2 regions of the Alteromonas gilva genome follow, and region 2 is predicted to be linked to the other one. Evidence: predicted binding sites of a transcription regulator. Region 2 holds the regulator's gene; the other holds the start of a gene.
What was found. Region 2 encodes sigma-54, which starts transcription at its own class of promoters, with help from an activator protein. Its sites were predicted from a motif close to GTTGGCACGNNNNTNGNNT; they were not measured.

Region 1 (4,809 bases), 1.3 Mb from region 2:
AACGCCATCGGGCGTTTTTGCGAAAACCTCAGCAGCTCAGTTTCGAGCGCTTCAGTCGACCGGCTGGCAAGGTTATGTAACGTTGTAACGATGCCATTTTGATAAAAATCGGCCATGTGTCCTCCTAATCTTTCAATGAAAGCAATTGTGTGAGCATTTCTGTCCAGCCCTCAGGGCCTTGTAGTGTGCTGGTATAGACATTATCTTTTTTATTTATCTGTGGAGGCGGGTGGCTGGGCGACGCAATGCGCACGGCAATATCAGCGGCTTCCATCATGGCAATGTCATTCTTACCATCACCAAGGGCAATCGACGTGGCAGTCATTGCTGTCTGGCGTCGATACTCCTCCATAAACCAGTTAAGTGCTTTTCCCTTTGTACAATCGCCGGAGATGTGAATAAACCGTCCACCTTCCAACGGTGTGGCACCACGCTCACGCACGGCTTGAATAAATGCAGCCTTACGCTCGTCGCTGCCGAGCCACATTACCGGTTCGCCAAACTGGCGCTTGGCTGCTAAGCGGGCATTCGCCTCACTTAAACCGGTGGCAGCCATGAGGTCGTTTAAGCTCATCTCACTAAAATGAGTAAATTCTCCTGCGAAATCAGCTTTAACTATTTCTAACAGTTTTAACCAGTAGCCTTTGGAGGAAATAAAGGATTTACACCAAAAGCCGTCCTGCCAGATTGTACCGGCCGGTTTTTGTTTAAAAAAACCATGCGGTATAAACAGCGCCGCGCCGTTTTCTATGACGAAAGGCCCCTGTAAGCCGATTTTGTTACGCAGCTCGACCATTTCTACAAACGTTTTACTGGTGTTCGGTATAACCGGGATACTGCGCGCAAATAACGCATCCAGCGTTGGCTGTGCGGCAGCAAAACTGTATGTGTGATGGTCCAGCAAGGTGCCGTCCATATCACTAAAGATCACAATGCTCGACTGATCCATTAAACTGCCTTATCTACATGGGTAATTTGACGACTGCTATCCAGGTGGAACACATAATTACAGCTGGCAGGTAATGTTGCCAGACTATGTTCAGTGAGTCGCTGGTAATGTTGAATAAACCGTTTAATTTCGAGATCAGTCATAACACCACTTTGGTTACTCCCCACCTTTTCGGCAAGTTTATGTTCTTGTTCTCTACGCCAGTGATAGACCTGATCAAATGACGGCGCTTTCAACATGACCCAAAAAGCCATTTGTTCAAACAGAGTCTGATAACTATCAGCCAGTTGTTTGTTTACGTAATTACGCCAGGTACCCAGCGGGTCCTCTTCCTGTTCCAGCGTATTGACCGGTATCTCCAGCTGTTGCCTGCTCTGTGGTTTGACGCCCCAGCACCATCCCTCAACTAACACAACATCCGGTGGCGAATTGATGACCGGCCACTCCACTACCGGAAATGGGTTATCCGTAGCTTTACTAAAACGAGGCACGGATACCGTACCATAGCCTCTGAGGCGATCGAAGGTATCCTGAGCGAGTTTTACGTTGTGGGTTCCGGGAACGCCCCGGGTTGCCAATAAAGGATGTACTTTTACCGCTAGCGCATTTCGGCTGGATTTATCGAGATAAAAGTCGTCCACCGACAACGATACGATATTTAATTTTTTATGCTCGGTAAGGTAGTAAACTAAAAAGTCACAAAGTGTTGATTTGCCAGAACCCTGACAACCATTTACGCCCACAAAAAAAGGCTTCTTTGCACTGCTTTGGTGCTCAAAAATTTCGTCAGCCAATGGTATGAACCATTTTTGTGCAATGTCGCGGTAGCTATCCGGAAGGCGATGCGCCGCAAGAAACGTAGATATGTCCATAAAGCTGCCTTAGTTATTAATGATTCGCACAGCATTTGTGTAACTGAGTTACAACATCTGTGCCAATTCCGAAGCTTGAAATCTCAACCCGGATCCTAACCACTGCATATAAATCAGTTTCTTGCGTATGATTGCACAAAAACCGATCAAATGCAGTGTTGGCGGCTAACTCGCTGGTTGTTCAGGCTGCCGGATAACCATTAATTTTTAGTGGCAATAATTACCGCGCGCTTCGGCGCGGGGTAACCTTCGATGGTTTTGGTGTGATCGTCGGGGTCCAGAAAGTCCTGCAACGAATGGCTTTCCATCCAGGAGGTTGTGCGCTGCTCAGCCGTTGACGTGACCGACTCATCAACCACTTTACAGTCACTGAAGCCGAGGCGTTTGAGCCACACAATAAGGGCGCTGGTACTGGGTAAAAACCATACATTGCGCATTTGCGCATACCGTTCACCGGCCATCAGTACGGTTTGTTCATCGCCATCAACGATGAGCGTTTCAAGCACCAGTTGGCCGCCTTTAACCAGTTGCGATTTGAGCTGATTTAAAAACTCCATGGGATCTTTGCGATGATAGAGTACACCCATGGAAAACACCGTATCAAAGGCTTTTAGCGGTTGCATTTGCTCAATGCCGAGCGGCAGAAAATGGACCGGCGCCTCGCCAAGAAAGTGTTTAACAGCCATAAACTGGATAAAAAACAACTGAGTGGGGTCGATACCATAAACACCTGCTGCCTCCTCGCCGTACATTCGCCAGAGGTGATAACCGCTACCACAGCCAACATCAAGCACCTGTTTCCCTTTCAATGGTTCAATGTGAGACTTTAGCCGTTCCCATTTCCAGTCTGACCGCCACTCAGTGTCTATGTGTACCCCATGGATAAAGTACGGGCCTTTACGCCAGGGCATAAACTGGCGAAGCAAGCCTTCTATTTGCTTTTGGGTGTACGGATCGGTACTGCTGGCATCACCCACCGTGACACTCTCGCGCAAATCAATATTGCCCGGTGGCACCTGCGGCAATTTACCGAGCAATCGTTGCCATTTTTTAAATTCGCCGTGTAGATCGTCGCGATACCAGCTATCCATTTGCTGGGGCAGGGTATTAAGCCAGTGTGACAAAGGCCCGTTTAACAGATCCTGGTAGCAGGTATGAAAAAGTGCTGATGCGGTCATGGTTAGCGCCTTATTTTATTGCGACCAGAGACATAAAATTATAACAGCGATACCACATGACGACGTCGCTGAAACCAACATTTCTGAGCCGTTGTTCATGATCTGCGAAGGTATCGATTAACATGACATTTTCTAATGCCGCTCGCTTTTGACTGATTTCAAGTTCGCTGTAACCATTTTGCCGCTTAAAATTAAGATGTAGATCGTTAATCAACGATTCACCCGAGGCGTGGTTATGACGAATTTTTTCTGATAATACAAAAATACCACCGGGCAACAAACCGTCATAAATGGTTTGTAATATTGCTGCGCGTTCTGCCGGTGGAATAAATTGCAGCGTAAAATTCATGATTACCATTGAGGCATTGTTTATGGCCACGGTCTGCGCCAGGCCCTCACGAACTTCAATGGGATTGGGTAACTGAAATGTACCTACCTTACGTTTGCAGCGTTCCACCATCGCCGCTGAACTGTCGACCGCGACAATCTCACAATGTTGCGCCGGGCACCGGCGTGATACCGAGAGGGACGCTGCGCCTAATGAACAGCCCAGGTCATAGACCATTGACGCAGGTTGAACGTAACTGGCCGCCAACTGACCAATGGTATCAATAATTGTCTGGTAGCCCGGAACAGAGCGATTAATCATGTCTGGAAACACATCAGCGACCGCTTCATCAAAGCTAAAATCACTCACTTGACTAAGGGGGGCGGCGAACAGGTTATCTTTGTTTGACACTGGGTATTCCAACAGTTGAATTTATGCGCCGCAATTTTACCCGGCCAACGCAGAAAGCCAAGTCTCAGGGCAAAAAAATTGCTTATTTGACTACTATTTACTTCTCAACTTACACCTTTAGTATTACCCTTATTATAAATACTACAGTCGCCAAAGGCAGTTTAGTTAATGAAATTTGTGATTGCTGATGACCATCCGCTGTTCAGGGAAGCATTATCCGCCGCGCTCAAGCCTTTATTTGAACGCTTAGAAGTGTTGGAGGCCGGCTCGGCAGAGGGGTTAGTCGACCTCATAAACCAAAACGGCCATGTTGATTTGTTACTATTGGATTTATCCATGCCCGGGGCCAACTGGTTTGATACCTTAACCTCTATCAAACAAAAGTTTCCCGCATTACCCATTGTGATGGTGTCAGCCAACGACGATATAGACGTGATTTCTCAGTCGATCACTCTGGGCGCCAGCGGTTATGTGCCGAAGTCGACGCCGACGAGTTCGATTGCCGAGGCCATTGACATTGTACTGAGCGGTGAACAGTGGCTGCCTGCTGACATAGCCGAAAAAATGACTGAAAACAGCGGCAATATGAATGATATGTTGAACCGGTTTAAAGAACTTACCCCCAAACAGGTGTCGGTACTCAAGTTGGTTCGTGCCGGCCTGATGAATAAACAAATAGCCCATGAAATGAATGTTACTGAAGCAACGGTGAAAGCGCATATCAGTGCTGCGCTTAAAAAGCTTAACATTAATACCCGTACTCAGGCCGTGTTGTTAATGGATAAGCTGCAAATTAATTAAACCTGCCAGGAACTGCTATGCTCGGGGATTTACCTGCCGTAGACATTCATCGTCATCTTGATGGCAACATTCGCCCCGAAACCATCTGGACGTTGGCGGCCAAACATAATATAGCACTGCCTGCCAGGAGCCTCGAAGCGCTCCTTCCACTTTGCCAGATACAGGATAAAACCGCTGACTTACTGGCCTTTTTAGCCAGGTTGGATTACGGCATTTCTGTGCTTGCCGATGTCGATGCCTGTTATCAAATTGCCTACGAAAACATGCAGG
Region 2 (4,809 bases):
AGTCGATGACAAGATGCACCCTGTAGGGGCCTTTAATATGCATATGCTACTCAAAGCCGGAGTACTGTAATGACGACCGTCACAACCCTGTACGATGTATTACCAGAAAGCTTGTATAACCAACTGCGCAACATTGCGTTGCTGGTGTGTGATGTCGACGGGGTTTTTTCCGACGGTCGGATTTACCTGGGTAATCAGGGCGAAGAACTAAAAGCATTTCATACCCGAGACGGATACGGCGTTAAAGCGCTGGTAAACAGCGGCATTGACGTGGCCGTGATCACCGGACGCCGTTCGCAAATTGTTGCCGAACGTATGCAAGCTCTCAAGGTTAAACATATTATTCAGGGTGAGGAAAACAAAGCCGACGCTTTGGCAGCCCTGCTCAACACTCTGCAGTTAACGCCGGCGCAAGTTGCAGCGGTAGGTGATGATATGCCTGACACCGGTATGTATGCGCACAGTGCAGTGAACATTGCCGTAAAGGATGCACATCCAGCCGTGTTACAGCAGGCCAACTGGATTACCACTCAACGCGGCGGGTTTGGCGCAGTGCGTGAAATTTGCGATACCCTGCTACAAGCTAACGATGCGCTGGACGGCATACAGGGAAGCAGTGTATGAGTAGACTCGGTCTCATTATTGCTGGCTTATTTATTCTTGCGGCATCGCTCTACTTACCGACATTTTTAACCGAAGAGCCGGTTGTATTGCCCGATCAGGACGTGTTAGCGCTGTCGCCGACGTATAAGGCGCGCAATCTCACAACCACATTATTTAATGAGGAAGGACTGCGTATCCATCAGGTATTTTCTTCATCTATGGAAAACTACGAACAATTGGGTTTTATATTGTTCCAAAAGCCGCAGTATACTGTTTATCAGGATGCTGACGAGCCGCCCTGGCAGGTCGTCGCGGCAGAAGGCACCTTGTATGACAATAATGTGATTCAACTCGAAAAGAACGTTGATATTGTCAGTCAAAATCCGGCTGATTTTGTTCAGCGGGTCACCACGGACTACCTGGAAATCGATTTGGATACCCAAACCATGGTGTCAGAGGCCAGCGTAGAAATATCCGGCCCTAACTTCATCATATTAAGTAACGGGTTACGCGCTAACCTGAAACATAAAACTTATGAGTTAAATGATCATGTGCAAACGACTTATCAACCTGCTAACTAGTGCATTATTAGTGCTTTCACCTGCACTGGTGCTAGCCAAACAATCAGACTTTTCGCAAAACTTAGAAGTGAAATCAGAATCGCAATTTATGGACGGCAAACTTAAGAAAACCGTTCTGGTTGATAATGTCCAAATTACTCAGGGTACGTTAAACATTCGCGCCGATCGGCTCGAAATTGAGGGTGAGCAAGGCAAAGGTAAAGAAATATTCATTGCCACAGGACGTCCGGCGTATTACAGCCAGCAACTGGATGATGGCAAAGTGGTGGAAGCTGAGGCGTTTGAAATACGCTATGAAGTAGCAAATCGAACTATCTCACTCACAGGACAGGCAAAGCTGAATCAAAATGCCCGTACCATGACCGCTGAATCGATTACCTACGATATGGAAAAAGAACAGTTTAAGGCTACCGGGTCTGACGATGGTGACGGCCGCGTTACCACGATTTACAGTATGGAACCCGATGACAGTGCGGCCAAAAAAACCGACAATGATGAACAGGATGACGATAACGAATGACCACCCTGACCGCCAAACATTTAGCCAAGTCGTATAAAAGTCGTCAGGTAGTTCGCGACGTTAGCGTTGAGGTATCGACCGGGCAGATTGTGGGCTTGCTGGGGCCTAATGGCGCCGGTAAAACCACCACCTTTTACATGATCGTGGGCTTGGTACCGCTGGATAAAGGCGACATTCGCATTGATGACATGGATTTAACCCGTCAGCCCATGCATGAGCGCGCCCGTCACGGCATAGGCTACCTGCCTCAGGAAGCGTCCATATTCCGCAAGTTAAGTGTTTTTGATAATATTATGGCGATATTACAAACACGCAAAGGCCTGAGTTCGGAACAGCGATTAAATGAAGCCAATGCCCTACTTGATGAATTCAATATTAACCATATACGTAATAGTACCGGCATGAGTTTGTCAGGTGGTGAGCGCCGTCGCGTTGAGATTGCCCGGGCACTGGCAGCGAACCCCAAATTTATTTTGCTGGATGAACCCTTTGCGGGTGTTGACCCAATTTCGGTTAATGATATAAAGAAGATAATTCAACATCTTCGTGACCGTGGGATCGGCATTTTGATTACCGACCACAACGTCAGGGAAACCCTGGATGTTTGTGAGATGGCTTATATTGTCAGCCAGGGAGAACTGATTGCTCAGGGTAGCGCAGAACAGGTGTTGAGCAATCAAAAAGTGAAGGATGTATACCTGGGTGAGCAATTCAGGCTATAGTTAGGGACAGGCTGCCAAACAATAACGTGACAACCACCATTGTCCATTTCAATAACAAGCAAGGCGTTAAGAATAGAAGTAGATGAAACCATCTTTACAGCTTAAATTTAGTCAACAACTCACTATGACGCCACAGTTGCAGCAGGCCATTAAACTGCTGCAGCTTTCTACACTGGATCTTCAGCAAGAAATTCAGGAAGCGCTGGATGCTAATCCTCTGCTTGAAATCGAGGACAACAGCGACAACGATATCGTCGAGACCAGTAAACTCGATGCTGAAGCTGATGCAGCGGCAACTGCCACCAGCGATAATAATTTAGACTCCAACGAAGCGCTGGAAAAAAACGAACTGCCTGACGAGCTGCCTATCGACAGTACCTGGGATGAATATTATTCAGCATCGTCGGCACCGGCACCTGGCCCTTCCTCGTCAGACGACGATCAGGTTTTTCAGGGCGAAACCACCGATGACATCCAGGCTCATTTATTGTGGCAAATGCGCCTGACGCCATTCAGTGAAATCGACCGTGCTATTGCTATCGCGATTATTGATTCGATAGATGAGTCAGGATATTTAACCGTTTCAGTTGAAGATATTCTCAACAGCGTCAATACTGATGATATGGAAGAGCCCGTTGAGGAAGACGAAGTTGAATGTGTCCTTAAGCGCATTCAGATGTTTGACCCCATCGGCTCCGGTTCACGTACCCCGCAGGAGTGTCTACTGGTTCAGCTTAAACAATTTGCGCCGGATACGCCTTGGCTAAACGAAGCAAAAACATTGATAGAAGATTACGCCGATCTGTTGAGCAGCAAGGACTACCGCACACTCATGCGTAAGTCGCGGCTCAAAGAAGATGATCTGCGAGAAGCCATGCGTTTGCTACAAACACTTAATCCGCGTCCTGGCAGTGCGTTGATTACCCAGGAACCTGAGTATGTCATTCCTGATGTCTCGGTTAGCAAGAAAAAGGGCCGCTGGGTGGTAGAACTCAACCCGGATAGTCTGCCTAAACTGAGCGTTAATCAACAGTATGCGGCAATGAGTCGTCAGTCGAGAAATAGCGCTGACTCACAGTTTATCCGCTCGCACATGCAAGAGGCTAAATGGTTCATAAAGAGCCTGGAGTCACGCAACGACACACTGCTTAAAGTTGCTAACTGTATTGTGCAGCAACAAATGGGCTTCTTTGAGCATGGCCCTGAAATGATGAAACCAATGGTGCTCAATGACGTAGCTGAAATGGTTGATATGCATGAATCAACCATATCACGGGTGACCACGCAGAAATATATGCATACCCCACGCGGTATTTTTGAGCTTAAATACTTTTTCTCAAGTCACGTAGCGACTGAATCGGGCGGCGAATGCTCATCTACCGCTATTCGTGCGTTAATAAAAAAATTGGTTGCTGCGGAAAAACCCAGCAAACCTTTAAGCGACAGTAAAATTGCCCAATTGTTGGCTGATCAAGGTATTAAAGTTGCTCGGCGAACAATAGCAAAATACCGGGAATCACTTTCGATTCCACCGTCTAACCAACGCAAGAGCCTTATCTAGGCAGAAATATAAGGAAGACGAACTATGCAAATTAATCTTACAGGTCATCACGTTGAGATTACCGATTCTTTGCGTAACTATGTTGATACTAAATTTAGCAAACTGGAGCGTCATTTTGACCACATTTCAAATGTCCATGTGATATTGAATGTGGAAAAACTGAATCAAAAAGCTGAGGCCACCATGCATTTAAGCGGTGCTGAAGTATTTGCGTCGTCAGAAAACTTAGATATGTATGCAGCGATCGACGCTATGGTAGACAAGCTTGATCGTCAGGTCATTAAGCATAAGGAAAAGCTCAAAAAGCACTAGGCCCCTAACCCTATGAATATAGAAGCCTTAGTTAGCCTGGATCGCACTGAATGTGCGGTCCAGTGCAACAGTAAAAAACGCATACTCGAAATTATTAGCACAATTGCTGCACAAGCCAATCCGGAAATCCAAAAGGACGAGGCCCTCACAGCGCTGTTGGCTCGCGAAAAAATGGGCAGCACGGGCATCGGCAATGGCATTGCACTGCCACACGGACGGCTGGCCGGCCTTTCAGAAATTACCGCCGTTGTGGTAACCACCAAACCGTCTATTGCATTCGATGCGATAGATGACAAACCTGTCGACATCTTTTTTTCTATATTAGTGCCAGAGAACCAAACTGAAGGACACTTGCAGACACTGGCAACAATTGCCGGTAAACTGAGTCAAAAATCCATCGTAAAGACTATTCGGAACGCCGAAACGAAGGAACAAGTTATTGCAGCGCTGTGCGACAACACCGCCCAGTAAACAGTAATACCACAAGGAGTCTGACAGTTCATGAAGCTT

Region 1: a site for sigma-54 is predicted at 1,870-1,888, ahead of OIK42_RS10450 (kinase). Genes of this name have one in related genera too.

The regions. Positions count from the first base shown of each region.
Region 1 is NZ_JAQQXP010000001.1:2,381,060-2,385,868, reverse strand. It holds gene OIK42_RS10460 (glycosyltransferase family protein) at 1-116, opposite strand, end outside; gene OIK42_RS10455 (HAD-IIB family hydrolase) at 125-949, opposite strand; gene OIK42_RS10450 (kinase) at 949-1,821, opposite strand; gene cmoB (tRNA 5-methoxyuridine(34)/uridine 5-oxyacetic acid(34) synthase CmoB) at 2,022-2,999, opposite strand; gene cmoA (carboxy-S-adenosyl-L-methionine synthase CmoA) at 3,010-3,738, opposite strand; gene OIK42_RS10435 (response regulator transcription factor) at 3,907-4,539, shown strand; gene add (adenosine deaminase) at 4,557-4,809, shown strand, end outside.
Region 2 is NZ_JAQQXP010000001.1:1,063,338-1,068,146, reverse strand. It holds gene OIK42_RS04730 (KpsF/GutQ family sugar-phosphate isomerase) at 1-70, shown strand, start outside; gene kdsC (3-deoxy-manno-octulosonate-8-phosphatase KdsC) at 70-624, shown strand; gene lptC (LPS export ABC transporter periplasmic protein LptC) at 621-1,184, shown strand; gene lptA (lipopolysaccharide transport periplasmic protein LptA) at 1,153-1,704, shown strand; gene lptB (LPS export ABC transporter ATP-binding protein) at 1,701-2,426, shown strand; gene OIK42_RS04705 (RNA polymerase factor sigma-54) at 2,509-3,987, shown strand; gene hpf (ribosome hibernation promoting factor) at 4,012-4,299, shown strand; gene ptsN (PTS IIA-like nitrogen regulatory protein PtsN) at 4,312-4,770, shown strand; gene rapZ (RNase adapter RapZ) at 4,801-4,809, shown strand, end outside.